3 regions of the Kluyvera chengduensis genome follow, and region 1 is predicted to be linked to each of the others. Evidence: predicted binding sites of a transcription regulator. Region 1 holds the regulator's gene; each other region holds the start of a gene.

Evidence for each region. The regulator PurR, encoded in region 1, represses purine synthesis genes. The targets are predictions, from matches to a motif close to CANGCAAACGTTTGCNTG.
Region 2: a site for PurR is predicted at 3,951-3,968, ahead of cvpA (colicin V production protein). Genes of this name have one in related genera too.
Region 3: a site for PurR is predicted at 6,081-6,098, ahead of ACH1XZ_RS18210 (NCS2 family permease). Genes of this name have one in related genera too.

The regions. Positions count from the first base shown of each region.
Region 1 is NZ_JBIQOI010000002.1:110,028-120,485, forward strand. Features, by position in the region: gene ACH1XZ_RS06125 (Grx4 family monothiol glutaredoxin) at 1-122, opposite strand, end outside; gene ACH1XZ_RS06130 (C40 family peptidase) at 466-1,287, shown strand; gene sodB (superoxide dismutase [Fe]) at 1,410-1,991, shown strand; gene ACH1XZ_RS06140 (MFS transporter) at 2,073-3,239, opposite strand; gene cydH (cytochrome bd-I oxidase subunit CydH) at 3,400-3,489, opposite strand; gene purR (HTH-type transcriptional repressor PurR) at 3,785-4,810, shown strand; gene punR (DNA-binding transcriptional activator PunR) at 4,829-5,740, opposite strand; gene punC (purine nucleoside transporter PunC) at 5,854-7,047, shown strand; gene cfa (cyclopropane fatty acyl phospholipid synthase) at 7,345-8,493, shown strand; gene ACH1XZ_RS06170 (riboflavin synthase subunit alpha) at 8,539-9,177, opposite strand; gene mdtK (MdtK family multidrug efflux MATE transporter) at 9,429-10,458, shown strand, end outside.
Region 2 is NZ_JBIQOI010000001.1:234,045-244,502, reverse strand. Features, by position in the region: gene ACH1XZ_RS01140 (glycoside hydrolase family 127 protein) at 1-1,754, shown strand, start outside; gene purF (amidophosphoribosyltransferase) at 1,857-3,374, opposite strand; gene cvpA (colicin V production protein) at 3,408-3,896, opposite strand; gene dedD (cell division protein DedD) at 4,184-4,861, opposite strand; gene folC (bifunctional tetrahydrofolate synthase/dihydrofolate synthase) at 4,851-6,119, opposite strand; gene accD (acetyl-CoA carboxylase, carboxyltransferase subunit beta) at 6,192-7,106, opposite strand; gene ACH1XZ_RS01110 (DedA family protein) at 7,302-7,961, opposite strand; gene truA (tRNA pseudouridine(38-40) synthase TruA) at 7,987-8,799, opposite strand; gene ACH1XZ_RS01100 (aspartate-semialdehyde dehydrogenase) at 8,799-9,812, opposite strand; gene pdxB (4-phosphoerythronate dehydrogenase PdxB) at 9,877-10,458, opposite strand, start outside.
Region 3 is NZ_JBIQOI010000008.1:65,678-76,135, forward strand. Features, by position in the region: gene oxlT (oxalate/formate MFS antiporter) at 1-1,271, shown strand, start outside; gene ACH1XZ_RS18180 (GntR family transcriptional regulator) at 1,286-1,990, shown strand; gene ACH1XZ_RS18185 (MltF family protein) at 1,997-3,508, opposite strand; gene ACH1XZ_RS18190 (IclR family transcriptional regulator) at 3,662-4,411, shown strand; gene ACH1XZ_RS18195 (YjcB family protein) at 4,507-4,788, opposite strand; gene soxS (superoxide response transcriptional regulator SoxS) at 5,040-5,369, opposite strand; gene soxR (redox-sensitive transcriptional activator SoxR) at 5,457-5,915, shown strand; gene ACH1XZ_RS18210 (NCS2 family permease) at 6,324-7,673, shown strand; gene ACH1XZ_RS18215 (Na+/H+ antiporter) at 7,937-9,583, shown strand; gene ACH1XZ_RS18220 (LysR family transcriptional regulator) at 9,759-10,458, opposite strand, start outside.

The sequences.
Region 1 (10,458 bases):
GACAACGCCTGAACAGCCTGGGCTGAGAAACCGCAGCTTGGCAGTTTCGGGGAACCTTTCATGTACAGCAGGATTGGGTTTTCAGCGATCTGGCGCTGAATTTTTTCAATTGTCTCGCTCATTGTCTTGCTTCCTCAAACTTCTTTTTACGGCAGTAGTCTGACATTGTAACGTTTCAGACCCTGAACAGAAAATAACATTTTGTTCACGCTTTACTATTTTATCGTCTGACGCGGTAAGTTGCTTTATAAATATGAGTTTATCGGCAGGTGGGTGAAAAGCTTGCTCATTATTTGACTCATTATGTATCAAATGATGTTTTTTTTTGCAGTTGCTAACGAAACAACGTTTTATCCATAAAAACACTATTAACATTTCGTGTTTTTATGGATTAGAATCGTTGGGTTTTGTAAACCATACCTAGGCAAGGACATTTAGCCTGTATCTTACTCAGAGGGTTGTTCAGTGGCGCAGATAAAAAAATGGTCGTTCACGCTCTGTGCATTGCTGTTTACATCGTTATCCTTCACGCCGTTGGCGCATGCTACAGGGCATGCCAAAACCCCAACGGCGCAAAAGTCGCTTCCTGCAAAAAGCAGTGAACGTAAGAAAAAGAACGCGGACAATAAATCTAACGCTAAGAAAAAATCGACTCCGGTTGCCGCTAAAAAGAAAACCACCCCAGCCGTAGCGAAAAAAGCAGCGCCAGTCTCCAGCAAATCGAAAACCGCCTCCGCTAAAACCCGCGCGAAAAGCAGCGCAGTCAAAACCGCCAGCGTCACCACGACCTGCAAGGTTCGCAAGGGTCATAAGAAGGTCTGCACCACCACTCCTGTAGAGTCCAAACCAACGACCATCGCCGCTGCGCACAAAATTCGCGTGCAGAAAGTACAGAAAACCGCGATGAATAAGCTGATGGGGCAGTTAGGTAAGCCTTACCGCTGGGGTGGCAACTCCCCGCGTACCGGTTTCGATTGCAGCGGTCTGGTCTATTACGCTTATAAAGATCTGGTCAATATTCGTATCCCACGCACCGCCAACGAAATGTATCACCTGCGCGATGCGCGTCCGGTTGAACGTGGCGAGCTAGAAAGTGGCGATCTGGTTTTCTTCCGCACTCAGGGTCGCGGTACCGCCGATCACGTTGGCGTGTATGTCGGTAACGGCAAATTTATTCAGTCTCCGCGTACCGGCCAGGACATCCAGATAACCTCGCTGAGCGAAGATTATTGGGTACGTCACTACGTCGGTGCCCGCCGCGTTGTCACCCCTAAGACAATTCGTTAATCACTTACCCCGTTTGTTAATAAACGGGGTAAGCTTATCTTTTATCTCACCTTTTAATTTGCTACTCTATCCCTACTCAGTACATGGTTATTGAGTGTACAAATATAATAAGGAGAGAAGCAATGTCGTTCGAATTACCTGCATTACCGTATGCCAAAGACGCTCTGGTCCCACACATTTCCGTGGAAACGCTTGAGTATCACTATGGCAAACACCACCAGACCTATGTCACTAACCTGAACAACCTGATCAAAGGCACCGCGTTTGAAGGCAAGACGCTGGAAGAGATCGTGCGTTCTTCTGAAGGCGGCGTGTTCAACAACGCCGCGCAGGTCTGGAACCACACCTTCTACTGGAACTGCCTGGCACCAAACGCCGGTGGCGAACCAACCGGTGCAGTCGCTGAAGCCATTACCAAATCCTTCGGCAGCTTCGCTGAATTCAAAGCGCAGTTCACCGATGCCGCGGTTAAAAACTTCGGCGCTGGCTGGACCTGGCTTGTGAAGAAAGCCGACGGCTCCCTGGCTATCGTCTCTACGTCTAACGCAGCGACCCCGCTGACCACCGACGCGACGCCGCTGCTGACCGTTGACGTGTGGGAACACGCTTACTACATCGATTACCGCAACGCGCGTCCAAACTATCTGGAGCACTTCTGGGCTCTGGTTAACTGGGAATTCGTCGCTAAGAATCTGGCAGCGTAAGCAAAAAAATAACCCGGCATCGCAACGCTTCGCCGGGTTATCTCGTATCACGCAGAAGGGAGACCTTCTGCGTTTTTGTTTTTACTGGCTGGCCAGGGCTTCTTCACCGCGAGAACGTCCGCCGAGGAAAACAACCAGTAACGCCAGAGCCGCCACTATCGCCCCCATTACCGGCACGAAACTATACCCCAGACCGCCGGAGATAACCGCCCCACCCGCAACCGCACCCAGTGCGTTACCCAGGTTAAACGCCCCGATATTCACCGAGGAAGAAAGGCCTGGTGCTTCGTGAGCCACGCGCATCACGCGCATTTGCAGCGGTGGCACCACCGCGAAGGTTGCCGCACCCCAGACCACCATGCTGAACGCCGCACCTACCTGCGTTTGCGCAAGGAAAGGTATGGCCAGCATAATCACCATCAGCAAGCCGAGGAAGCCTTTCAGCGTCCCGCTCACCGAGCGGTCTGCGAATTTACCGCCAAGGTAGTTACCGATAGAGAAGCCTACGCCAATCAGCACCAGCATCAGGGTAATAAAGCCCGGAGTGGCGTGAGTGATGGTACGCAGCACCGGAGAAATATAGGTATAGAGTGTAAACATCGCGCCCGCGCCCAGCACGGTGGTTAACAGCGCTGATAGTACCTGCGGACGCACCAGCACCGACAGTTCGCGTTTCACGTCCGGTTTTTCGCCCGCCCCGCCCTTCGGCAGCGAGAACCACAGACCCAGAATCGCGATAATGCCAAGCCCGGCGGTCGCCAGGAACGACATGCGCCAGCCGATGGTTTCGCCCAGCCACGTCGCGGCAGGCACACCACCAATATTCGCGATAGTCAGCCCCATAAACATGGTGGCTACTGCGCTCGCCTGTTTATGTTTTGGCACGACACTCGCCGCCACCACCGAGCCCAGACCGAAGAATGCGCCATGATTAAGGCTGGTAATAATGCGCGACAACAGCAGCGTGGTGTAATCCGGCGCAATGGCAGAGAGCACGTTGCCGAGGGTAAAAATCGCCATCAGAAAAATCAGCGCATTACGACGAGCACGATGAGAAAGCAGCAGCGTCATCAACGGCGCACCGACCATCACGCCGACCGCATAGGCGCTGATCAGCATCCCAGCCGCAGGAATGGAGACGTCCACCCCTTTAGCGATGACCGGCAAAAGCCCCATCGGCGAGAACTCGGTGGTGCCGATGCCAAAGGCACCGACGGCTAACGCCAGTAAGGGGAAGTTAATTTTCATGCTTAAGCTCCGATTGGCCGCACCACAGACGCGGCATAAGGACATAATGCAAAAGCATGACATCAATCACAGAAAAACAGAAGTGTGCAAAACAGCAAAAGATTATTGCGAATCAGGTAATAATCTAACAGGAGGGAGCGGACGCTCCCTCGCAGAGGAATTAGTGCAGAACAGCAGTCAACGCGGCGGCGACAATCAGCGCCAGCGTAATAACGGTGGTAGAGAGCGACAGCTTAAGTTCGGTACTCATCAATTTTTTCTCCTTTTTATTTCCACAGCAAAACTGAGCTAACTCATTTTTGCACAGTATTGCGCAAAAATCTTCACAGTTTTAGCAGGATGTTGGTTTTTGCTCTTCCACTTTGCGCCAGGATAAGTCAAAATTCGACGCTTATTTATAAGCGTACCGGCCATTGACCCCCTCCTGTCGTCCTGTATCGTTTTCCCGGCGAATCGCAATCCATAAAATTGCGTCAGGGTGTGTGAAGGCAAACGTTTTCCTTTCGATTTTATCAGGGGCAGGCCAGGGTCTGGAGTGAGATGGAATGGCAACTATTAAAGATGTAGCGAAGCGCGCAAACGTTTCCACTACAACCGTATCACATGTAATTAACAAGACGCGTTTTGTGGCTGAAGAGACACGTGAAGCCGTCTGGGCGGCTATTAAAGAGCTGCACTACTCGCCAAGCGCCGTTGCCCGTAGTCTCAAGGTCAACCACACCAAATCGATTGGCTTATTGGCAACCAGCAGCGAAGCGGCCTACTTTGCCGAAATTATCGAAGCTGTTGAGAAAAACTGCTTTGAGAAAGGCTATACCCTAATTTTGGGCAACGCCTGGAACAACCTGGAAAAGCAGCGCGCCTACCTGTCAATGATGGCGCAAAAGCGCGTTGATGGCCTGCTGGTCATGTGCTCTGAATACCCAGAGTCGCTGCTGACGATGCTGGAAGAGTACCGTCACATCCCGATGGTCGTGATGGACTGGGGTGAAGCCAAAGCGGACTTTACCGACTCCGTTATCGATAACGCCTTTGAAGGGGGTTACACCGCGGGCCGTTACTTGATTGAGCGCGGGCACCGCGACATTGGCGTGATCCCAGGTCCTCTGGAGCGTAACACCGGCGCTGGCCGTCTGGCGGGCTTTATGAAGGCCATGGAAGAAGCGCAAATTAACGTGCCAGCCAACTGGATTGTGCAGGGTGACTTTGAGCCTGAGTCAGGCTATCGCGCGATGCAACAAATCCTGTCACAGCATCCGCGCCCTACCGCTATCTTCTGCGGCGGCGACATTATGGCGATGGGTGCCCTGTGTGCGGCCGATGAAATGGGGCTACGCGTACCGCAGGATATTTCGCTGATCGGTTATGACAACGTGCGCAACTCTCGTTTCTTCACCCCAGCACTGACCACTATTCATCAGCCGAAAGATTCACTCGGCGAAACGGCCTTCAATATGCTGATGGATCGTATCGTCAGCAAGCGCGAGACGTCGCAATCGATTGAGGTGCATCCGCGTCTCATCGAACGTCGCTCCGTAGCCGACGGTCCGTTCCGCGACTACCGCCGCTAAGCGTTACCCACGGACACCCTACTCGGGTGTCCGTAACCACTCTTCATTTAACGTCTCGCTATCCCCCAGATACTCCAGCAGCCAGTTCAAGGCCGGCGACGCTTCGCTTTGCTGCCACGTCAGACAACAGGCGGCATCCGGGAACGGGTTTTCAAGCTGTAACACTACCCACTCTCCGCTTTCCAGCCACGGCTGCGCCTGATGTCCAGGCACCATTGCCGCGCAAAGCCCGGCCGAGATACAGGTTTCCGCAGAGGCCCAATCCGGTACGACCACACGTTTCTGGTTATCAAGCAGCCAGGTCGTACGCTTCGGCAGAGATCGCGACGTATCTTCCCGCACCAGCGACGGCCAGTTGCGCAACACGTCGTCGCTAAGCGGACCGTCCATCCGGGCCAACGGATGCGTGCTGGCAACCACACAGTGCCAGTTGAGCATCCCCATATCGCGGAACGCGAATCGACCGCCGACCGGAATCGCCTGGGTGGCGCCAATCGCCAGCTCCACACGACCGTCAGCCAGCGCATCCCAGACGCCGTTGAATACTTCCTGGTAAACAATCAGTTCCACATCGCTGAAATGCCGATAGAAATCGACGATGAGCTGACGAGTACGCTGAGGCTTCACGATATTATCGACAGCAATTGCCAACTGTCCGCGCCAGCCGTTAGCGATTTGCTGGCACTGCTGACGGGTGATCTGCATTTTTTTGATAACAGATCGTCCTTCCTTCAAAAACCACGCCCCCGCTGGGGTGAGTTCTACGTCGCGATGACGTCGTTCAAACAGCGGCACGGCGAGCCACTCCTCAAGCTGGCGTACCGTGTAGCTCACCGCAGAAGGCACGCGGTGTAATTCCTGCGCCGCGGCGCTAAAGCTGCCGTTGCGCGCGACTGCATCAACCACTTCCAGAGAATATTCAGACCACATTTTTTGCCTTCAAATATTTTGAATCCATGACGCAAATATTAGCGTTTCACAAGCCGTTATGCACTCTCTACACTCAGCGGCATCGTTTACTCATGATAAAAAGGGCGAAGTTTATGCAACCTGGGAAAGGATTTTTAGTCTGGCTCGCGGGATTGAGCGTATTAGGATTTCTGGCCACCGATATGTATCTCCCGGCTTTTGCCGCCATTCAGGAAGACCTGCAAACGCCGGCCTCCGCCGTTAGTGCGAGCCTCAGCCTGTTTCTGGCCGGCTTCGCCGTCGCACAACTGTTGTGGGGACCGCTGTCGGATCGCTATGGTCGTAAGCCTATTCTGTTGACGGGGTTAACCATTTTTGCGGTCGGCTGCATCGGTATGCTGTGGGTGCGCGATGGCACCACGCTGTTAGTGCTGCGCTTTGTACAGGCCGTTGGTGTCTGTGCCGCCGCGGTGACCTGGCAGGCAATGGTCACCGATTACTATCCGGCCCAGCGTACTAACCGTATTTTTGCCACCATCATGCCGCTGGTTGGGCTATCACCGGCGCTCGCCCCGCTGCTGGGTAGCTGGCTGCTGGCACACTTTGACTGGCAGGCTATTTTCGCCACGCTGTTTATTATCACGCTGCTTCTGATGCTGCCCGCATTCCGCCTGAAACCGGCCCACAAAAAGCACGCGGTGAGCGAAGATAAGCTCACCTTTATGCGTCTGTTACGCAGCAAAGACTATCGCGGCAACGTGCTTATCTACGCCGCCTGTTCGGCAAGCTTCTTCGCCTGGCTTACCGGTTCGCCGTTTATTCTCCATGAGATGGGCTACAGCCCAACGGTAATTGGCCTGAGCTATGTACCGCAAACCATCGCCTTCCTGATTGGCGGCTACGGCTGTCGCGCCGCGCTACAAAAATGGCGTGGGGCACAAATGCTGCCATGGCTTTTGGTTATATACGCGCTGAGCGTGGTGGGCACCTGGGCCGTAGGTCTGGCAGAAAATGCGTCACTGACCGCCCTGCTGATTCCATTCTGCGTGATGGCCATTGCGAACGGCGCTATTTATCCAATCGTCGTCGCACAGGCTCTGAAGCCGTTCCCGCAGGCAACGGGGCGCGCCGCCGCGCTGCAGAACACGCTGCAATTAGGGCTGTGCTTCCTTGCAAGCCTGGCGGTATCTACGCTGATTGCAACACCGCTGTTGACCACCACCAGCGTCATGCTAGTCACCGTGCTGCTTGCTGGCGTCGGTTACAAAATTCAGCTGGCCGCGCGCCGCGCTGAGCGCGATGTAGAACACGCGACTTCCCACGCCTAAACATCATTCATATCAATATCCCAGGAAATGATTAGGGCGCTAAGATTTTTAGTTGAATCAACAAACTTAGCGTCCTATACTGGATCCGCATCACATAAATAATATAGATTGAACTTATTAAGCGGGAGCAGGATAGCTTCCCGTTGAACCATGGATTGGCTTTCGGCAAGGGATTCTTCCCTTCCTCTGTGCTACGTCGGATAGCAGGCTCACGAATTTCGTGAGATTTCTCACAAACCCATAAAAAGCGTCTACGCTGTTTTAAGGTTCTGATCATCAGGTCGGGATGGAGAAGCTATGAGCTCATCGTGTATAGAAGAAGTAAATGTACCGGATGACGACTGGTATCGTATCGTTAGCGAGCTGCTAAGCCGAGCAGGCATTGAAATTAACGGCAATGCTTCCTGCGATATTCAAGTCAAAAATCCGCGTTTGTTTAAACGTGTTTTACAAGAAGGTTCGCTGGGTCTTGGCGAAAGTTATATGGACGGTTGGTGGGAATGCGATCGTCTGGATATCTTTTTCGACAAGGTACTGCGCGCCGGATTAGAAACGCAACTCCCTCACAATATTAAAGACACGCTTCGCATTGTCGGCGCCCGTCTGTTTAACCTACAAAGTCGTAAGCGCGCCTGGCAGGTCGGTAAAGAACACTACGACCTCGGCAACGATCTCTTTAGCCGTATGCTTGACCCGTTTATGCAGTATTCCTGCGGCTACTGGAAAGATGCGCAGACGCTGGAACAGGCTCAGGAAGCCAAACTGAACCTTATCTGTCAGAAATTACAACTCCAACCCGGCATGAAAGTCCTGGATATCGGCTGCGGCTGGGGCGGTCTGGCGGAATTTATGGCCAGAAATTACGGCGTGAGCGTTAAGGGCGTGACGATTTCAGCGGAACAGCAAAAAATGGCGCAGGCGCGCTGTGAAGGGCTGGATGTCGAAATACTGCTACAGGATTATCGCGACCTTCACGATCAGTTTGACCGCATTGTTTCCGTCGGGATGTTCGAGCACGTTGGTCCGAAAAACTACGATACCTATTTCACCGTCGTCGACAGAAATCTTAAGCCCGACGGCCTGTTTTTGCTGCACACCATTGGCTCGAAAACAACGGACAATAATGTCGATCCCTGGATAGACAAATACATCTTTCCGAATGGCTGTTTACCCTCAGTACGCCAGATTGCGCACGCCAGCGAACCTCACTTTGTGATGGAAGACTGGCACAACTTTGGCGCTGACTACGATACGACGTTGATGGCATGGCATGAGCGCTTCCTCGAATGCTGGCCGGAAATCGCAGACAACTATTCTGAACGATTCAAACGCATGTTTAGCTACTATCTCAACGCCTGCGCGGGTGCGTTCCGTGCCCGAGATATACAGCTTTGGCAGGTAATGTTCTCACGCGGCGTAGAGCACGGTTTGCGCGTCGCCCGATGAAAACGAACAAGGCCCGGAGCACACCGCCCCGGGCCTTTTTTATGCCTACTCCGCGTCAGCCTGCTGCGCCGCCGCTTCTTTTGCCGCCATCACGCGCTCAACGGTATCGACTACCGCCTGCGTTTGCGGATCGATTTCAATGTTGACGCGATCGCCCAGGCGTTTTTTGCCAAGCGTCGTGCGCTCCAGCGTTTCCGGGATCAGGTGGACGCAGAAACGCGTCGCCGTCACTTCACCGACCGTCAGGCTGATGCCGTCAATACCGATAAAGCCCTTATACAGGACATACTTCATCAGCGTCGGATCCTGAATTTTAAACCAGATCTGCTTATTGTTTTCGGAGGTCAGGATTTTTGACACTTCCGCCGTGGTCATAATATGACCGGACATTAAATGACCGCCAATTTCATCGCTGAATTTCGCCGCGCGCTCAACGTTCACGAGGTCGCCCTCTTTCACATCGCCAAGGTTAGTGATGCGCAGCGTCTCTTTCATCAGATCAAAACTTATCTGGTCGCCGTTAATTTCCGTCACCGTTAAGCAGCAGCCGTTGTGCGAAACCGATGCGCCCGTCTCAAGACCCGCCAGCATGTGTTCCGGCAGCGCCACAACGTGGGTACGGAAGTTCGGTTTCTCATCAATGGACACGATTTTTGCCGTGCCCTGCACAATACCAGTGAACATGCAGTTAACTCCTGTTGATAATCATTACGGTACGTCTACCGATTCGTCTGCTACGCACAATAGCAGTTGATAAAACAGGTTGCTACCTTCCCCGGCCCTCCTCTTATTTTTTGACTAGATTAAAAGCAAATCCTCGCTACAATGATGGAGCAAATCCTCTATTTATTCTTCTTGCTGCCGGTTAAGGCGGCTTTTCTGTCTCCCGTACCCGGCGTACGGCGAGAATAAATAACAACAATACAGGTGTTCACGTGCAGAAGTACTTTAGTGAAGCGCGGCAGTTATTAGCGCTGGCTATCCCGGTTATCCTCGCGCAGGTTGCCCAAACCTCGATGGGCTTTGTCGATACGGTCATGGCAGGCGGCTACAGCGCTACCGACATGGCTGCCGTCGCCATCGGGACCTCTATCTGGTTGCCAGCCATCCTCTTTGGTCACGGCTTACTGCTGGCCCTCACTCCGGTGATTGCCCAGCTCAACGGTTCCGGTCGTCGCGACCGCATTGCGCAGCAGGTACGCCAGGGATTCTGGCTGGCGGGGCTTGTCTCCGTGTTAATTATGGTCGTGCTGTGGAACGCGGGATACATCATCCGCTCCATGCATAACATTGACCCCGCGCTGGCAGATAAAGCGGTAGGCTATCTGCGAGCCCTGCTATGGGGGGCTCCGGGCTACCTCTTTTTCCAGGTTGCGCGTAACCAGTGTGAAGGCCTCGCCAAAACCAAGCCCGGTATGGTGATGGGCTTTATTGGTCTGCTGGTGAATATTCCCGTGAACTACATCTTTATTTACGGTCACTTTGGCATGCCGGAACTTGGCGGCGTTGGCTGCGGTGTCGCTACCGCATCCGTCTACTGGGTGATGTTCTTCAGCATGTTCTACTACGTTCGCCATGCGGGCTCGATGCGCGACATCCGTAATAAAGAACGCTTTGCCCGCCCGGATACGGCCATCCTGAAACGACTGGTCTCTTTGGGGCTGCCCATTGCGCTGGCGCTGTTCTTTGAAGTGACCCTGTTCGCCGTGGTGGCGCTGCTTGTCTCGCCGCTGGGAATCGTCGACGTGGCCGGCCACCAGATTGCCCTCAACTTCAGCTCGCTGATGTTCGTACTGCCAATGTCGCTGGCGGCGGCGGTGACCATCCGCGTCGGCTTCCGTCTTGGGCAAGGCTCTACGCCGGATGCGCAGGTTTCCGCGCGCACCGGGCTCGGCGTTGGTGTATGTATGGCAATGTGCACGGCGATTTTCACTACATTGATGCGCACGCATATCGCGCTGCTGT
Region 2 (10,458 bases), on a different contig from region 1:
TTCAGGACAGCGATGTCACCAAATGGCTGGAAGCGGTCGCCTGGTCATTAAGCCAGAAGCCGGATGCTCAGCTCGAAAAAACCGCTGATGAGGTGATTGAGCTACTGGCGCAGGCGCAGTGTGAAGATGGTTATCTGAATACCTGGTATACCGTGAAGGAACCCGGGTTACGCTGGACCAACGTGGCAGAGTGCCACGAGCTTTACTGCGCCGGGCACCTGTTCGAAGCGGCAGTGGCGTTTTACCACGCCACCGGCAAGCGTCGCCTGCTCGACATTTCTTGCCGCTTTGCCGATCACATCGACACGGTTTTCGGACCGAACCCCGATCAGCTGCGCGGCTATCCGGGGCATCCGGAAATTGAACTGGCGCTGATGCGTCTGTATGAAGTGACAAAAGAACCGCGCTATCAGGCGCTGGCCTGCTTCTTCGTGGAAGAGCGCGGCCAGCAGCCGTACTACTACGATATTGAGTTTGAAAAACGCGGCGGTACCCGCCATTGGGTGGGTTGGGGTGATGCCTGGCCAGGCATGATTAAAGACAAGTCGTACACCCACGCACATAAGCCGCTTTCAGAACAACACGAAGCGGTCGGCCACGCCGTGCGGTCGGTGTATCTGATGACCGGGCTGGCGCATATCGCCCGTATGACCCACGACGAAGATAAACGCCAGACCTGCCTGCGGATCTGGGACAACATGGTGCAGCGCCGCATGTATATCACCGGCGGCATCGGTTCGCAGGGCATTGGCGAAGCCTTCACCAGCGACTACGACCTGCCGAACGATACCGCCTACGGCGAAAGCTGCGCCTCGATTGGCCTGATGATGTTCGCCCGCCGCATGTTAGAAATGGAGGGCGATGCTCACTACGCCGACGTGATGGAGCGCGCGTTCTACAATACGGTGCTCGGCGGGATGGCGCTGGACGGTAAGCACTTCTTCTACGTCAACCCGCTGGAAACGCACCCGAAAAGCATTCCGCATAACCATATCTACGATCACATCAAGCCGGTTCGTCAGCGCTGGTTCGGCTGCGCCTGCTGCCCGCCGAACATTGCGCGCACGCTGGTTGCTATCGGTCATTACATTTTCACTCCGCGCCCGGATGCGCTGTTTATCAACTTCTACGCCGGTAGCGAAGCGCAGTTCACGGTGAGCGAGCAGACGCTGGCGCTCGAAATCGAAGGCAACTATCCGTGGGATGAAGAGGTGAACATTCGCTTCACGCATCCGCAGGCGGTCGAGCACACCCTGGCGCTGCGCCTGCCGGAGTGGTGTGACGCGCCGAAGGTGCTGGTCAACGGTGAACCTGCGGTGGGTGATACCCTCAACGGTTATCTGCACCTGCACCGCCAGTGGCAGGAGGGTGACGTGATTACGCTGCACCTGCCAATGACCATTCGCCGCGTCTACGCCAACCCGCTGGTACGCCATGCGGCGGGCAAAGTGGCGATTCAGCGCGGGCCGTTGATCTACTGTCTGGAAGAGGCGGATAACGGCAGCGAGCTGCATAATCTGTCACTGCCAAAAGAGAGTGCGTTCCGTGAGATCCAGGGCGTTGGCGTGCTGAAGGGCAAGGTGCTGCTGCAGGCGGAAGGGCTACGCGTGCTAACCGCTCAGGAAGATAAGCCGCTGTACAGCTTTGATAATCGTCAGACGGCGGTTGAGAAGCAGACGTTAACCTTTATCCCGTGGTTTAGCTGGGCCAACCGTGGCGAAGGCGAAATGCGGATTTGGGTGGACGAGGCGTAACCATAAAAAAAGCCGGATGGCGGCTACGCCTCATCCGGCCTACAACGAGGGTGGACGGTAGGCCGGATAAGACGCGATGCGTCGCCATCCGGCATTCCTGATTTACCCTTCGTTATGCATCTCTAAATTTTCCACTTCGTTCTGCAACTGCACCGCTTTCGCGTCGTCGTTACGCAGAGAGTCAAGGAAATCAAGATAGCTCTGGTCGACGTCTTTGGTCACGTACACGCCGTTGAACACCGAGCATTCGAACTGCTGAATATCCGGGTTCTCCGCGCGTACTGCCTCAATCAGATCGTCCAGATCCTGGAAGATAAGCCCATCCGCGCCGATTATCTGGCGAATCTCATCCACTTCACGCCCGTGAGCAATCAGCTCAGTGGCGGTTGGCATATCGATACCGTAAACGTTCGGGAAACGAATTTCCGGCGCTGCGGAAGCCAGGTAAACCTTCTTCGCGCCCGCTTCACGCGCCATCTCGATGATCTGCTCAGAGGTGGTACCGCGCACGATGGAGTCATCCACCAGCAGTACGTTCTTATCGCGGAATTCAGCGCGGTTAGCGTTGAGCTTGCGGCGAACGGACTTACGACGCAGCTGCTGGCCCGGCATGATAAAGGTACGACCCACGTAGCGGTTTTTCACAAAGCCCTGGCGGTAGGGTTTGCCGAGAATACGCGCAATTTCCAGCGCGATATCGCAGGAGGTTTCCGGAATCGGAATGACCACGTCGATATCAAGATCTTCCCATTCACGCGCAATTTTCTCGCCAAGCTTGGTCCCCATGTTCACACGAGCGCTGTAGACGGAAATCTTGTCGATAAAGGAGTCCGGACGCGCGAAGTAGACGTACTCGAACAGGCACGGGTTGCTCACCGGATTGTCAGCGCACTGACGGGTGAACAGCTGGCCATTTTCAGTAATGTAGACCGCCTCGCCCGGCGCAACGTCGCGCAGGAATTCGAAGCCGAGGGTGTCCAGCGCCACGCTTTCGGAAGCCACCATATATTCGGTGCGACCGTCGCCGATATCGCGCTTGCCCAGCACCAGTGGACGAATACCGTTAGGGTCACGGAAGGCCACCATACCGTGGCCGATAATCATCGCCACACAGGCATACGCCCCGCGAATCTGGCGGTTGGTAGCGGCGATGGCCGCGAAGATGTTGTCCGCTTCCAGAGGATAGTGACGGAAGTTATCCAGCTCGCTCGCAAAGATATTGAGCAGGATTTCAGAATCGGAGGTGGTGTTAATGTGACGGCGTTTTTCTTCAAACAGCTTTTGACGTAACTCGTGCGCATTGGTCAGGTTGCCGTTATGCGCAAGCGTAATACCATATGGGGAGTTGACGTAAAAAGGCTGGGCTTCAGACGCGCTGGAACTGCCCGCCGTTGGGTAGCGCACGTGGCCAATACCCATGTTGCCCTGCATACGCTGCATGTGGCGGGCTTCAAAGACATCGCTCACCAGACCGTTCGCTTTACGCAAGCGGAAGCAGTTGTTGGCATCAATGGTGATGATGCCAGCGGCATCCTGTCCACGGTGCTGCAGCACCGTTAGCGCATCATAAATCGACTGGTTAACCGGCATGACACCGGCGATACCGACAATACCGCACATACGTCTTTTCCTCGTTAAGCAACGACCCAAAGCTTATACTTTGGGCAAGAAACTTGACGAGCTTTGAAGGTATTCAAAAAACCATCTGATAACCGGCGAGAAATAGGGAATAAACTGCGAATGCTGCCAATCATCGCTTTTGGACATGCCGGTAAAGGTGTCAAGGAAGAACAAGATAGCGGCGATGATCAGCACCCCACGTAGCGCGCCGAAGCAGATCCCCAATACCCTGTCTGTACCCGACAGACCGGTCTTCTCCACCAGCTGACCTATCACAAAGTTGACGATAGCGCCGACGATGAGCGTCGCGATGAATAGCGCCGCAATAGCAATCCCATTTCGAACCCGTTCGTCCTCAAAGCCCGTAAACCAGACAGACAGGTCAGTGTAGTAATGGCTAGCAACGTAGAAGGCACAGCCCCATGTTACCAACGATAATGCTTCACGAACAAAGCCGCGGATGAGGCTCACCAAGCAAGATAAGCCCAGCACCGCGATAATGGCGTAATCAATCCAGACCATATACGTCCCACGATTTTACGCCCTGTCATCCAGTTCGGGCGCATTCTAACAGAAAAAGAAAACGTTTGCGTAGGGATTTCCTTCCCCGGCGTAAATAAAAAATGGCGCTGAAAAAATATTCAACGCCATCGTTTTTTGGTGGCTTTTGGCGTTGTTTAGCGCCCCTCATCCTAACCCTCTCCCCTGAGGGGAGAGGGGACCGTTGGGAGACGTCGATAAGTCCAGCACCGACTTTCTCCCTCGCCCCTCTGGGGAGAGGGCCGGGGTGAGGGGGAAAAACAAACGCCTTAGTTCGGCGTATATCCCATCACTACGCCACTCAGCCCCGACAGCTGCTTCAACTCACCAAGTGAGCCTTTCAGCTTATCTTTCGAGGCATCCGGGCCAACCAGAATACGGGTGATTTTACCCTGAACAGGCGTCGAAGGCGACGTGTAGGCGTGATAACCCGCACCGCGCAGACTCGCGACAATTTCATTCACCTTATCTGCATTCTTCAATGCACCGAGCTGTACCACATACGCTTTACCAACCGGCGCCGGTTTCTCTTCCGGCGCGGCTTTCGGCGGTGGCGTAGTCGCCGCGACCTGCTCGGCCACTGGCTGCGGTTTTGGCTTCGGTTTTTCTACCGGCTTAGGCTTCGGCAGCTCAGCCGCAGGCGGGATCTGCTCGAGCTCGCCGTTGCCGCTGACTGACAGCCGGCTGGAATCCAGCGATGGCGCGGCGGCATCGCCTGCCCTCACCTCTTCAGCCGCGCCTTCCGGCGGTTGAGCAGGCAGCGCCTGCGTCGCCGTTGGCAGCATATCTGGTTCATCGCGATCGCCAGGCTTAGGCACCAGCGGGATGGCAGCAAACTCATCCTGATAATGCTTTTTTTGCCCGTCAAGCAGCCCTGGCAGTACAATGACCCCCAGCGCGACTAATACAATCGTCCCGACGAGACGGTTTTGAAACTTACTTGCCACCAGCACTCCCCGCGTCCAACACTTCCATCACATGCGCTACCGTGTGGAATGAACCACACACCAGCACCGTATCTTCAGGCGCTGCATCAGCCATGGCGGCATGCCACGCCTGCGCCACATTGCTATAAATAGCACCTGCGCGCAGATGCTCGCACAGCTGCTCCGCCGTTGCACCGCGCGGCCCTTCAAGCGGCGCGCAGTACCAGCTATCCACAACGTCTTCCAGGCACGCCAGCGTACCGGCGATGTCCTTATCATGCAGCATACCAATAACCGCCAGCACTCGCCCGGTTTTCGGCAACGATTTGAGACGCCCGGCAAGGTAGGCTGCGGCGTGTGGGTTATGCGCGACGTCGAGAATGACGCGCGGCTCAAGCTGGATGGTCTGGAAACGGCCTGGCAGAATCGCGCTGGCGATGCCTTCGCGGATAACCACCTCGCTCACCTTCAGCCCGCTGGCGCGCAGCGCGGCAAGCGCCGTAGCAGCGTTTGGCTGCGGCACATTTGGCAGCGGCAGGTTGCGCAGTTCGCCGTGCGCATCGCTGAAGGTCCAGCTATCGCCTTCAACGCTATAGCGCCAGTCAACGTCACGCTGCAACAGTTGTGCGCCTTTTTCGCGCGCCACATCCGCAATGGTGTGCGGCATATCCGGCTCGCCGACGACCGCAGGACGATGAGCGCGAAACACGCCCGCTTTCTCGCGGCCAATGCTTTCACGGTCCGGCCCCAGCCAGTCGGTGTGGTCCAACGCGATGCTGGTGACGACGGAGACGTCGGCATCGACAATGTTAGTGGCGTCCAGGCGCCCGCCTAAGCCCACTTCCAGAATCACCACATCCAGCGCGGCCTGCTTAAACAGCCACAGCGCCGAAAGCGTTCCGTACTCAAAGTAGGTCAACGATGTTTCACCACGCGCCGCTTCTATCGCCGCAAACGAGGCGGTGTGTGCGCTTTCTGGCAGCTCAGCGCCCTGCACGCGCACGCGTTCGGTGTAGCGAACCAGATGCGGGGAGCTGTAAACCCCCACCTTGTAGCCTGCCGCCATCAGGATAGTTTCCAGCGTACGGCAGGTGGTGCCCTTGCCGTTCGTACCCGCAACGGTAAAGACAAACGGCGCAGGCTTCAGCACGCCCAGATTCCCGCCCACCTGGCTTACGCGCGCCAGGCCGAGATCGATGGTCTTGGAGTGAAGGTTTTCCAGATAAGAAAGCCACGTAGCCAGGGGCGACGTGGCCTGAGGAATAAGATGTTTGTCCATGGTGTCGCAACGTCCAACAGCGGTGAGTAAAAGCAAAAAGGGCAGAGCCACCCGGCCCTGCCCTTTGGATTATCAGGCCTCTGGTTCCTGATCCGGTACCGGTGGTACCACCACGCTTTCGCGCGGCGCGTCCGGGTTCGGTGCCGGGAGATTCATCAGCTTCGCCAGAATGCTAGCAAGCTTCAGACGCATTTCCGGACGGCGAACGATCATGTCGATAGCGCCCTTCTCGATGAGGAACTCACTGCGCTGGAAGCCCGGCGGCAGTTTCTCACGAACGGTCTGTTCAATAACGCGTGGACCGGCAAAGCCGATCAGCGCTTTTGGCTCAGCGATGTTCAGGTCGCCCAGCATCGCGAAGCTCGCGGAGACACCACCCATGGTTGGGTCGGTCAGCACGGAGATGTACGGTAAACCGCGCTCCTGCATTTTCGCCAGCGCCGCAGAGGTTTTCGCCATCTGCATCAGAGACATCAGCGCTTCCTGCATACGCGCACCGCCGGAAGCGGAGAAGCAGATCAGCGGACAGTTGTCTTCCAGCGCCTGTTCAACGGCACGGACAAAACGCGCACCGACAACAGAACCCATTGAGCCGCCCATAAAGGAGAACTCAAAGGCCGCACCGACAACCGGCATACCGTGCAGAGTGCCTTTCATGACGATCAGCGCGTCTTTTTCACCTGTCTCTTTCTGAGCAGATGCCAGACGGTCTTTGTACTTTTTAGAGTCACGGAACTTCAGCACGTCTTTCGGCTCAAGTTCACTACCCAGTTCTACCAGGGACCCTTCATCTAACAGGCTATGCAGGCGATTACGCGCTGACATACGCATGTGATGATCGCACTTCGGGCAAACCTCGAGGTTACGCTCCAGCTCAGCGCGATACAGAACCTGACCACAGCTATCGCATTTGGTCCACACCCCTTCCGGGATGCTCGCCTTACGGGTAGGTGTGATATTGCTTTTAATTCGTTCAATCCAGCTCATTGATAACCTTTCTGCCTGAACCTGGTCGATGCCAGTTTTGCCATAAGGGGGCGCGCATAATGCCACTTTTGCCCCTCATAGACCATGAATGTTGCACATTAAAACATAACAGCCCGAAACTTGGCATAAAAAAGTGGTCGAACCGCGAAACATGTCGTAACAGGGCACGGCTGAATCGTGCCCTACGTGCAGGGTTTATTTTGCCTCTTTTGCCGCCTTACGGCGGTGACGAATCACTTCAATCACGCCCGGCAATATCGACAGCACGATGATAGCGACAATCAGCAGCTTCAGGTTTTCCTGAACCACCGGCAGATCGCCAAACAGGTAGCCCGCGTAGGTGAACAACAGCACCCACAGTAGCCCGCCGGTTACGTTGTAGAGAGCAAAATGACGATAGGACATATGGCCCATTCCCGCCACAAATGGCGCAAATGTTCTGACGATAGGCACAAATCGCGCCAGAATAATGGTTTTTCCGCCATGCTTATCGTAGAACGCATGGGTTTTATCGAGGTAGCTACGACGGAAGATTTTCGAGTTCGGGTTGCTAAAGAGCTTCTCACCAAACAGCCGACCAATGGTGTAGTTCACCGCATCGCCGACAATCGCCGCAATGACCATCAGTACCACCATCAGGTGGACGTTGAGATCGTTGGTTGGCAGTGCGGATAGCGCACCGGCAACAAACAGCAGCGAGTCGCCAGGCAGGAACGGCGTCACCACCAGCCCCGTTTCGCAGAACAAGATCAGGAACAGAATGGCGTAAACCCAGATGCCGTACTGCGCAACCAGCTCCGCCAGGTGCACGTCAATGTGCAAAATAAAATCAATTAAAAAACGGATGAGATCCATATTGTCTTAGCCCCAAATGACTTCGTTAGTCCGCCAGGAAAAGCGGGCCCATCGGCGCGTTGGGCAGTTTAAAGTGCGCGGGGTAATCTACCGCCACCAGATACAGCCCTTCCGCTTTTGCCGTTGCGGCGGCAAGCGTCCTGTCTTTTGCCGCCAGCAGTTCTGCCATCCAGCTCTCCGGCTGGTTTCCTGCGCCAACTTCCATCAGGCTGCCAACAATATTCCTTACCATGTGGTGCACAAAGGCGTTCGCTTTGATGTCCACCACAATATAGTTGCCATAGCGCGTCACGTTAATATGCATAACGTTGCGCCATGGCGTACGCGACTGACACTGCACCGCGCGAAACGAGGTGAAATCATTCTCACCCAGCAGACTTTGCGCGGCGCGGTGCATCCGCTCCGCGTCCAGCGGCTGGTGATAATGCGTCACCCCCTGCCCCAACACCGCCGGACGCAGCCGGTGGTTGTAGATGACGTAGCGGTAGCGACGCGCCGTTGCGCTAAAGCGGGCGTGGAAATCGTCGGGAACAGCTTTCACCCAACGCACCGCGATGTCACCAGGTAAATTCGCATTTACGCCCAGCGTCCAGGCGGCGTCTTTACGCAACGCGCGGGTTTCAAAGTGCACCACCTGACCCGTGCCGTGAACGCCGGCGTCGGTACGTCCGGCGCAGTACACGTTGATAGGCTCGTTTGCCACCTGCGAGAGCGCTTTTTCGAGCTTCTCCTGCACGCTGCGCACTTCGTTTTGCCGCTGCCAGCCGTAGTATTTGCTGCCGTCGTACTCAATGCCCAGCGCAATTCGATAGACCGGCAGCAGCTCTTTGTCAGACATTAGTACAGATACTCCTGCACCAGTTTCTCAGCGGTTTTGACCGCCATCAGCGCGCCGCCAAAGCGAACGTTATCGGCAACGGACCAGAACTGAACCTGTTCCGGCATGCCGTAATCGTTACGAACGCAGCCAATGGAAAGGTGCGCGCTACCAGTGGCATCGCCAACCTGAGTCGGGAACTCCCCCTCTTCAGACAGCACGATATCTTCGCCACGGGAGAAGGCATCACGCGCTTCTTCTGCGGACAGCGGACGCATGGCTTCAAAGCTCACCATCTGCGCGTGGCCGTAGAACACCGGCGACTGCACGCAGCTTGCGGAGATCATCAGGCCTTCGTCCTGCAGAATTTTGCGTACCTGGTCGACGATACGACGCTCTTCACGCACGGAGCCTTCACGGTCCGGCAGCAGCGGCAGCATGTTGAACGCCAGCTGGCGACCAAAGAAGTCATCTTCATCAATCGGAATACCGTTCAGTAGCTTGGCGCTCTGCCCTGCCAGCGCGTCGACGGCTTTTTTGCCGTGCGCGGAGGCGGAGATGAGGCTGGCCACGTTGATACGCGACAGGCCACCGTCATCAATCAGCGGCTTCAGCGCAGCCAGCAGCTGGCTGGTCTGGCTATCGGCGACGGCAATCAGGTTGCGGTTGCGATAATCCGCCATCACGAACGGGTTCACGTCTGGTACCACCAGCGGCACGTCCGGCTCCAGCGCGAACAGACCGCTGAGGTCGATAACCAGGCAGCCCGCGTTGGTGGCTTCTTCGGCATAGCTTGCCGACGCTTCCTGACCCGCGGCAAAGAATGCCAGTTGAGCCTGCGTCCAGTCGAACTCTGCGGCGTCCTGCACACTGACTGATTTACCATTAAAACGCAGGTGTTCGCCCGCGCTGTCGGTGCGCGCCAGCGCATAGATATCACCCACCGGGAACTGACGTTCAGCAAGGGTTTCAAGCAGGGCTTCGCCTACGGCGCCGGTTGCGCCCAGGATGGCAATATTCCAGCCTTCAGACATGGTGATTTACTCCAGAAAAAATGGCGACCCTGCCGGAGTATCCGGCAGAGGCATTAAGAAGACATTAACAATGTACGGCGTTAAACCCGAGTTTTTGCAGCAGCGCGGCGGCATCGGCATCATCACACTCAACGGTTAATGATGACCACTCACGACGCTCGAGATAATTTTTGCGCAGCTTGTCAAATTCGCCCGGGATCCCCGCCACTTTTCGCAGCGGTGCGTCATCGCGGCGCACATCATACACCAAATGGACCAGTCTTTTCAGCGTAGGCTGATCGAGCGGGCCATGCAGGTTGATGCGGCCAAACTCAGGCGCCGGCAGCAGCGTAGAGAGCGCCACTTCCTGCGGTTGACCGATAAACTGACTGTAGGCTTCAAACACCTGAGTGGTGCCGCGCGCTTTGCCTTCCAGGGTGTATCCCGCGATATGCGAGGTGCCCAGATCGACTTTATCGAGCAGCGCCAGGTTAAGATCCGGCTCGGGCTCCCATACATCCAGCACGACGCTAAGGTTCTGTCCCTCTTCCAGACATTTCAGCAGCGCAGCGTTATCTACCACCGGACCACGGCAGGCGTTGATTAAAATCGTCCCCGGCTTCAGGCGGCGAATCCGCGCCTCATCGGCAAGGTGCAGCGACTTATA
Region 3 (10,458 bases), on a different contig from region 1:
TATTGGAGCGTAAAATGACCGTTCTCAGAGAACCTTTGGTAGCACCAAAATTTGGCAAATGGGCGCAGCTGGTGCTGGGTCTTATCTGTATGGCTTCCATCTCCAGCCCGCAGTACGTATGGACGCTGCTGACCAAACCGCTGACGGAAAAGCTGGGCGTCGGCCTGCCGGAGCTGCAGGTCACCTTTTCGCTGCTGATTATTCTGCAGACCTTCTTTTCTCCCTTCCAGGGACGGCTGGTTGAACGATTTGGCCCCCGGCTGTTGATTTCAATCGGCACGGTGATGGCCGGGTTAAGCTGGGTGCTCTCCGCGCATATCAATGGCCTGATGGCGCTATACCTGGTCTATGGCTGTATCGGCGGGTTGGGTACCGGGATTGTGTACATTGGCGTGGTTGGGCTGATGGTGAAGTGGTTCCCGCAAAACCGAGGCTTTGCCGCAGGGGCCGTGGCGGCGGGTTACGGTATGGGGGCGATTTTGACCACCTTCCCGATCTCGATTTCGCTGGGCAGCTATGGGCTGGAGCAGACCATGACCGTGTTCGGTATCGTCTTCGCTATCGTCGGGCTATTGGCCAGCCAGGGGCTGAGCCTGCCTCCCAACTCGACTGCACTGCCCGTCAGCCGGAAAATCGTGCAGGGGACGCGCCAGTTTACCTCTCGTGAAATGCTGCGCCAGCCTCTGTTCTGGCTGATGTTTGCCATGATGGCGATGATGTCGACCTCCGGGCTGATGGTGACCTCGCAAATGGCCATCTTCGCTGAAGATTTTGGCATCAGTAAGGCGGTGGTATTCGGCATGGCCGCGCTGCCGCTGGCACTGACCATCGACCGCTTTACCAACGGTTTGACCCGCCCGCTGTTTGGTTTTATTTCCGACCGCTATGGTCGTGAAAAAACCATGTTCATCGCCTTTGCTCTTGAAGGGGTCGCGATGACGCTGTGGCTGGCCTGCCGGGACGATCCGATGCTGTTTGTGTTGCTCTCTGGGGTGGTGTTCTTCGGCTGGGGCGAAATCTTCTCGCTGTTCCCTTCTACATTGACCGACACGTTTGGCAGCGAGAATGCGGCTTCAAACTACGGTTGGTTGTATATCTCGCAGGGGATTGGCTCCATTTTCGGCGGGCCGCTGGCTGCGTTACTGTACCAGCACACTCAAGGGTGGCATGTGGTCTTTGGCTGTGCGATTGCCCTTGATTTCATCACGGCGGGGCTGGCACTGTGGGTGCTGAAACCCTGGCGTGCGCGCTTTATTCGCCAGCACAGTTAATTGCGGAGCACTCTATGACGGTCACGACATCGGAACCCACGCCGCTTCTGGCGCATTCGGAGCGAGTATTTCAGCAACTGCGGCAGGAGATTTATCAGTTCATCCTGCTACCCGGCGATCGCTTTACGGAGGTGGAGATAGCCCGGCGGCTGGGATGTTCCCGCACACCGGTTCGCGAAGCGCTGCTGTTGCTGCAAAACGAGGGGCTGGTCAGACGCTGCCTGCGTAACGGCTGGGAAGTGTTCCCCATTGATTTCGATGTCTATGAAGACCTGTACGAGACGCGCGCGCTGATTGAAGCCAATTCGGTGCGCAGCCTATGCAGTTCGACGTCAGCAAAAGTGAACCGCCAGGTGCTCACCAGGCTGAAGGCTATCTGGCAGGTGGCGCCGGAAATCGCGCTGGCGTGTGATGATATCGCTTCGCTGGACGAGCAGTTTCACCTGGCGTTAACCGAGGCGGCGGGCAATCGGGAGTTGACGGCGATTCTGACCAATATCACCAACCGCATTCGCATTATGCGGCGGCTCGATTTTGAATATGAAACCCGGATAACCCAGACTTACAAAGAGCATGCGGAGCTGCTAGAAGCCATTGAACAGCGCGACGAAGCGCGGGCGGTGGCGCTGATCGTCGCGCATATTCAGGATGCCTACAAAGGCGCGAGCACGATCACTCTGCGACGCTTGCAGGATGTGCGGGTTAAGCAAATTCCGTAACCGACGCTATCCGTCGTTTTTATCGGAAGCGGGCAGAATCGGCGGTTTTCCCATCGCCGCCCGCTTCCTGTTCATTTCGTCGAGAATCAGCCGATAAGCGATGTAGTACTTGTAGATATTACCAACGTAGGTCACCGTCTCCGCACCTATCTTCTCGGCCGCCAGATTCTCCACGTTGCCAAACCAGACGTTCGGATCAAAACCGCGCTTTCGTGTCTCTACCCGCAAGCGTGCAATCCGCGCCGGACCGGCGTTATAAGAGGCAAATGAAAACAGCGCCTTATCCAACTGCGTCATCGGTTCATCGCCGTAGTAGCGGTCGATCATCCAGCGCATATACTTCACCCCGGCGTGAATATTGGGGTCGAGCAGTTTGATATCACCGACCTTCAGCTCCTTGCCGGTTTTCGGCATCACCTGCATCACGCCGATGGCCCCGACATGGCTGCGCACTGACTGATTCAACCGCGATTCCTGATAACCCTGCGCCGCCATTAGCAGCCAGTCGACGTCATAACGGTCGCCGTATTTTCTGAAAATTTCTACCATCTGCAAAAACTTACGCCGCTCTTTTTCCGCCGCCGCGTTCTTCACGTATTTCGCACTTTTCAGGTAGCGCAGCAGCAGAGTATTGCCCAACGTGCTGCCCTGACGGTTATCTTTCACAAAGCCGTTAAGCTCGGCGAGGAGCTTAGGATTATCTTTGCGCACCGCCCACGCGATGCTGCCGTTATCGCGCAGCACCACATCCTCATGCACCCGAATTTTTGGGAACACCTGCTTCCAGAAAACGGCCTTGTGATGGTCGACCACCGTCAGCGGGATAAGCCCGGCGTTGAGCATCTCCAGCAAATCTTCATCCTCCAGCGCCTCCGGGGCTGGTTTGATGATAACCGGCGGTTTAGCGGTTTTGACAAACTGTGCGTTGAGCGCGGTCAGGCTCTCGTAATAGCTCGACGATTTACGCACAAACACCGTTTTTCCGGAAAGAGCATCCAGGCTGTTGACCTGCGGCGACGCGGGGCCGGAAATCAGCAGTTCTTTGATATTGTTATAGAAAGGATCCGTAAAGGCGACCGCTTGCTGGCGCGAGGGGGTGATGGTCAGGTTGGCGGCGGCGATATCGCCTTTCCCCTCGTTGAGCGCGGTAAATAGCGTATCGCGGGTTACCGGGACAAAAATAATCCGCACCTTGAGGTGCTTCTGCTTAAGCTTCTTATCCTTCGCAAGCTGTGCGTTCAGGCTGTGCTCGAAGGCGGCGAAAATATCGTGCGTCGCGCCGCGTTGCTGGCCTTTGTCGATAAAAAAGAAGGTCTTACTGTAGGTGGTTAAAACGCGAATCACGCGGCGATCCAGCATACCGGGCAGATCGCCTTTCCACGGCTGCATGAGATTCTCGATGTTCACTTCCAACGCATCGTTTTGTTCATCCGGTTTGGGGTCGGCATAAACCGGGCTGGACAGCAGCAGGGCGCATAAACAGACGGTAATGAGACGATGAAAAGGGGTGGCGTTCATGGTGCGGCACTCCGCAGGGCGCATTCGTCAATTTTAGTCGAATAGCGCTAAAAAACCTGCTTCCGGTAGGGCTTTTTCATGGCGATAGAAGCCGCCATCTGGCTCGTGTTGATGGCAACCGCTACAATGCGCGTTTTGCCATGGAGAGACATCATGACCAGCCTCAATCGTATGCTGTCGGTACTTGATTTGTTCACTGCCGCCCGCCCCGTGTGGGAAGCCGATTGCATCGTCGAAGCGCTGGGATGTTCCACCCCCACTGGCTATCGCTATCTGAAAGAATTGATGCACGCTGGCCTGCTGCAGCGCTTTAACGGCGGCTATTATGCGCTGGGGCCGCGCATCACCCTGCTGGACTATGTCATCCGCAGCACCGATCCACTGCTGGCCGCCAGCATCCCGCAGATGCGCGAACTGGTGACGCTGACGGGCTGCCACTGCACGCTCTCCAGGCTTGATGGCGATGTCTTTCTCGACCTGCACCACGAGTGTTCGAATCAGGAGATTGCACTGATTTACGGCCGAGGCCGCCCGCGCCCGATGTTTTCCGGCAGCGCACCAAAGGTGGTGATCGCTAACCAAACCTCGAAGCAGCAGCGTGGATTGTTCGAACGTTGTCGTGAAGAGGTTCTGGCGGCAGGTTTAGGTGAAACGGAAGAGGCATTTCTTAAACGGATGCAGCAGATTCGCAAAGTGGGCTGCTACCGTGCCAATGAGGAGCTGGCCGTCGGGGTGTCGTCGCTGTCGGTGCCGGTGCGTTTTGCGCCGAAAGAGCACTGCGCGGCGCTGGCGCTGGTCTCATCGACTCAACATTTTGCGCAAAGTAACGTTGGGGAGTGGCAGGACAAACTCAAAAAAGCGGCCCGGCGCATCAGTGCGGCATTAGACGGGGATGAGGTGTAGTAGGCCGGATAAGGCGTTTACGCCGCCATCCGGCAATTTGCCATAAGGCGCCGGATGGCGCTTCGCTTATCCGGCCTACCGCGTTGAGTGGCAAATTAGTAGAGCGCGACTGGCCATTCTGGCGGCGTCTGGCTCATCACTTCAACCATCACATCTTTGATATTGTTAAAGATGGTGGAGATTTCGACCAGGGTGATACCGAGCAAACTGGTTGCGAACCAACAGGCGGCCGCAAGACCGAGCATGCTGCAAATAGCGCCCAGACCGATGTAGTCAGCTTTACGAAGTTTGATTTTCAGGGTACTGGCAACGAACATCAGCACCGCGCTGGTTAACGGCCAACGCAGCAGCGTAACGCCTGCGGTAAGTGAAAGCATGGGACCTTTTCCTCAGAGATAAACAACAAGCTGCCCTGACAGCACTTGTGGATGAGGCACTGGGCGCTCTGGCTATCTGAAGGCATTCACAAATTGAATGAAACAGCGTTTCTGTTTCATTGCAATGTGTGAACTATATCACGTTTGTTGTTTTATTCACCAGAGGTAAACGCAGGATTTTTGTCAATCCAATAACCCTGTTTTAAACAGGGATAAGGCTGCCGCAACTGGTGCGGTAGCCTGAATGCGGGTTAGGCGGAGATCTGGTGACGATAGTCCGTCGGCGTGCGATCGAACTCACGGCGGAATACGCGCGAGAAGGTCTGCTGTGAGACGTAGCCGAGATCCATAGCGATATCAAAGATAGGCCGCTGGGTGGTGCGCAGCGCTTCTGCGGCAAGCAGCAGGCGTCGCTGGCGGATATAGTCGCCCAGCGTCTGATGCATCACGGTGCGGAACATTCTTTGCAGATACCATTTCGAGTAGCCGGACTTGCGGGCCACGATATCGATGTTAAGCGGTTGATCGATATGTTCATCTATCCATTCAATGAGCGTCTGAATAATTTCCCGATGGGACATAAGGCTCTCCCCGTTGTCTATTTTCGCGTCGATTTCTGTTCTGTCGGCGAGTATAATTCCTCAAGTTAACTTGAGGTAAAGCGGATTATGGAAAAAAAATCGACGAGAATAAAAACGCTGCTTTCACCCGGTGAAGTAGCGAAACGAACTGGCGTTGCGGTCTCTGCACTGCATTTTTATGAAAGCAAAGGGTTGATTCGTAGCACAAGGAATAGCGGTAATCAGCGGCGCTATAAGCGTGATGTTTTGCGTTACGTGGCGATTATCAAAATTGCCCAGCGGTTAGGGATCCCGCTCGGTACTATCGGTGAATCGCTGAGCGTCCTGCCGGAAAACCACACGCTGGGGCCGAAAGACTGGAAGCATTTCACCACGCAATGGCGCGAAGAGCTGGATAAACGCATCCACGCGATGGAAGCCTTACGAGACCAACTGAACGGCTGCATCGGCTGCGGCTGCATGTCGTTGCGCGACTGCCCGCTGCGTAACCCCGGCGATAAACTGGGGGAAGAGGGGACCGGCGCGCGTTTGCTGGAAGATGAGTAATCCTTATTTATTTCCCCCTGAGAATTGCGACATTTTTGCCATAGAAATGTTGCTGGATTGCGCATGAACGATAACGTTTGCGCATGGGTTGACCAATTATTCATCGGCATTCGTTAATTTTCATAAACCAGGGCAAACTTCTGTTGAAAAAAGGGGCATAAAAGCCAGATAATCGTTTGCCTTCAAATTTCGGACGCATCTTACGCCGAAAAAGAGCAGGCCAACCTTATCTCGCACACGCCGAGGATAAGGAATTCCGAATATCGTTTTGTCTGCGCGGAGTTAATCGTTTGCTTTTTTGTGGCTCCCCTATTGCCACAAGTCGCACATGGAGATGACGCTTAGCTGGCAGTGGATGTTCCACCACGCAGACGAACGAATGATAAAAACTCTCAGGGGATGTTTTCTATGTCTACGCCTTCAGCGCGTACCGGCGGTTCTTTAGACGCCTGGTTTAAAATTTCTGCACGTGGTAGCTCCGTTCGTCAGGAGATTGTCGCCGGTCTTACTACCTTCCTGGCGATGGTTTACTCGGTGATCGTGGTGCCGGGCATGCTGGGTAAAGCCGGTTTCCCACCGGCTGCGGTCTTCGTGGCAACCTGTCTGGTGGCCGGCGTCGGTTCTATCGTGATGGGTCTGTGGGCAAACCTGCCGCTGGCTATCGGCTGTGCGATTTCACTGACCGCCTTCACCGCTTTCAGCCTGGTGCTGGGCCAGCACATCAGCATTCCGGTTGCGCTGGGCGCGGTATTCCTGATGGGTGTGCTGTTTACCATCATCTCTGCTTCCGGTATCCGTAGCTGGATTTTGCGCAATCTGCCGCAGGGCATTGCGCACGGTACGGGCATTGGTATCGGCCTGTTCCTGCTGCTGATCGCCGCGAACGGCGTTGGCATGGTGGTGAAAAACCCACTGGACGGCCTGCCGGTTGCGCTGGGTCAGTTCGATAGCTTCCCGGTTATCATGACGCTGGTCGGTCTGGCGATGATTATCGGTCTGGAAAAAATGAAGGTCCCGGGCGGCATTCTGCTGACCATCATCGGTGTTTCTATCGTTGGCCTGATTTTCGATCCAAACGTGCACTTCTCCGGCGTGTTCGCGATGCCATCGCTGAGCGATGACAAAGGCAACTCGCTGATCGGTAGCCTCGATATTATGGGCGCGCTGAACCCGGTTGTTCTGCCAAGCGTGCTGGCGCTGGTGATGACCGCGGTATTTGATGCCACCGGGACTATCCGCGCGGTAGCCGGTCAGGCGAACCTGCTGGATAAAGACGGCCAGATCATCAACGGCGGCAAAGCGCTGACCACTGACTCCCTGAGCAGCGTATTCTCCGCGGTAGTGGGCGCATCCCCGGCGGCGGTCTATATCGAATCCGCAGCGGGTACGGCGGCAGGCGGTAAAACCGGTTTGACGGCGATCACCGTCGGCATCCTGTTCCTGCTGATCCTGTTCCTCTCTCCGCTCTCTTACCTGGTCCCAGGCTATGCGACCGCGCCTGCGCTGATGTACGTTGGCCTGCTGATGCTGAGCAACGTGGCGCGTATCGACTTCAACGACTTCGTTGACGCGATGTCTGGGCTTATCACCGCGGTAATGATCGTGCTGACCTGTAACATCGTTACCGGCATCATGATTGGTTTCGCAACGCTGGTGATTGGCCGCGTAGTTTCCGGTGAATGGCGCAAGCTGAACATTGGCACCGTGGTTATCGCCGCGGCGCTGGTGGTGTTCTATGCGGGTGGTTGGGCGATTTAATCTCGCCACTGCCATAAAAAGAACCCGCCTGATGGCGGGTTTTTTGTAGCCCGGCCAAGCGCAGCGCCGCCGGGGCAGGCTCCGAACCGATCCCGGCGGCGCTGCGCTTGGTCGGGCTACACTCGTGCTGGCCTACAGGTCCGGACTTTTTTTCTATTTTCAGCCACCTCTCGTTTCCTTTTGCGTTAATCTGGGTAACGTAAACTCGGAAGCACGATGCTTCATGTTTTGAATAATAAGACAACGCTGTAAACAGGGAACGCATGGAAATATTCTTCACCATACTCATCATGACCCTCGTGGTTTCGCTCTCCGGGGTGGTTACGCGCGTACTGCCCTTCCAGATCCCACTACCTTTAATGCAAATCGCTATCGGTGCGCTGCTGGCGTGGCCGACGTTTGGTTTGCACGTTGAATTTGACCCGGAACTGTTCCTCGTTCTGTTCATCCCGCCGCTGCTGTTTGCCGACGGCTGGAAAACGCCGACCCGCGAGTTTATTGAGCACGGGCGAGAAATCCTCGGGCTGGCGCTGGCCTTAGTGCTGGTGACGGTAGTGGGGATTGGCTTCCTTATCTACTGGATAGTACCGGGAATCCCGCTGATACCGGCCTTTGCGCTGGCAGCCGTACTCTCGCCGACCGATGCCGTGGCGCTCTCCGGGATTGTCGGTGAAGGGCGCATCCCGAAAAAAATCATGGGCATTTTGCAGGGCGAGGCGCTGATGAACGACGCCTCTGGCCTGGTGTCGCTGAAGTTCGCCGTCGCGGTAGCGATGGGCACGATGGTCTTTACCGTCGGTGGCGCTACGGTCGAATTCCTCAAAGTTGCCATTGGCGGCATCCTGGCGGGCTTTGTCGTTAGCTGGTCGTACGGCCGCTCAATGCGCTTCCTCAGCCGCTGGGGTGGCGATGAGCCGGCCACGCAGATTGTGCTGCTGTTCCTGCTGCCGTTCGCTTCTTATCTCATTGCCGAACATATCGGGGTGTCCGGTATCCTCGCGGCGGTAGCGGCCGGGATGACCATCACCCGTTCCGGCGTGATGCGCACCGCACCGCTAGCGATGCGCCTGCGCGCCAACAGCACCTGGGCGATGCTGGAGTTTGTGTTTAACGGCATGGTGTTCCTGCTGTTAGGTCTGCAGCTTCCGGACATCCTCGAAAGCTCGCTGGTGGCGGCAGAAGCTGACCCGAACGTCGAAACCTGGATGCTGTTTACCGATATCATCCTGATTTACGCGGCGCTGATGCTGGTGCGTTTTGGCTGGCTGTGGACGATGCGCAAGCTGAGCCAACGCTTCCTGAAAAAGAAACCGATGGAGTTTGGTTCGTGGACCACTCGCGAACTGCTGATCTCCTCCGTGGCCGGTGTGCGTGGGGCAATCACCCTTGCCGGTGTGCTCTCCATTCCACTGCTGCTGCCTTCTGGCGATGCCTTCCCAGCGCGCTATGAGCTTATCTTCCTCGCCGCGGGCGTGATTCTGTTCTCGCTGTTTGTCGGGGTGATTGCGCTGCCGATTTTGCTGCGTCATATCGAATCAACCGATAACGTGCAGCAGCGTAAAGAGGAACGCCTGGCGCGAGCCGCGACGGCAGATGTGGCGATTGTCGCCATTCAGAAAATGGAAGAGCGCCTTGCCGCGGATACCACTGAGAATATCGATAATCAGCTGCTGACCGAGGTCAGTTCGCGCGTGATTGGTAACCTCCGTCGTCGCGTCGATGGGCGTAACGATGTGGAGACCTCGATGCTGGAGGAGCAGCTTGAACGCCGCTTCCGCCTCGCGGCGCTGCGCTCTGAGCGCGGGGAGCTGTATCACCTGCGCGCGACGCGTCAGATAAGCAACGAGACCCTGCAGAAGCTGCTGCATGACCTCGACCTGCTGGAAGCGCTGTTGATTGAAGATGCGTAGTTAAGTTCGGCGCTGCCCCGGCGGCGCTGCGCTTGGCCGGGCTACCACCGCCGGATGGCGGCTTCGCCTTATCCGGCCTACGAGCCTGTAGGCCTGATAAGCGTAGCGCCATCAGGCACTCACGTCGCGTAGCCCGGGCGAGGCGTTCACGCCGACCTCGGGAATGGCACCATATCTACTCCGGCAGCGTAAACCCCTCACAGCACTTCAGCCACGCCTGGGCGCTGTGAGACAAATAAACCCCTTCCCGCCAAATCATCCCCAACTGCCAGCGCAAATCGCTCTCCAGCGGCAGCCAGCGCAGGGTTTTTTCATCGAGCCTGCGGCAAATCGGCTCCGGCAGAATCGCCACGCCGACGCCCGCCTGGACCATCGCGGCGAGAAAATCCCACTGCCCGCTGCGCACCGCAATACGCGGCTTTACGTCGTAGCGCGCAAACAGCTGCATCAACTGGCGGCTCAGCGCAAAGTCTTCGTTGTAGATAAGCAAAGGATGCGCGGCAAGCTGCTGCGGAGAGACCGACGTTTGCTCCAGCCAGTCGCCGGAACGCGGCACCAGCACGCAGAGCGGGTGGCTGAATAAGAGCCGGGTAGTCAGCGCGCTCTCTTCTTCCACCGGCAGCGCCGTCATCGCCAGATCCAACTCGCCGTTCATCACCGCCTGCTGCACGGTCAGCCCGCCGCCCTCGGAGATTTTCAACTCCACGCCGGGGTAGCGCTGGCGAAACAGGCTGATGGGCCCGGCCATCAGCATGCCGACCATCGGCGGAATGCCGAGTCGCAGTACGCCTTTATTGAGATGGTTAATATCGCTGAGCTCAGCTTCCAGCTGGCGGAATTCGTCGAGAATAGCCAGCCCGCGGTCGAACACCACC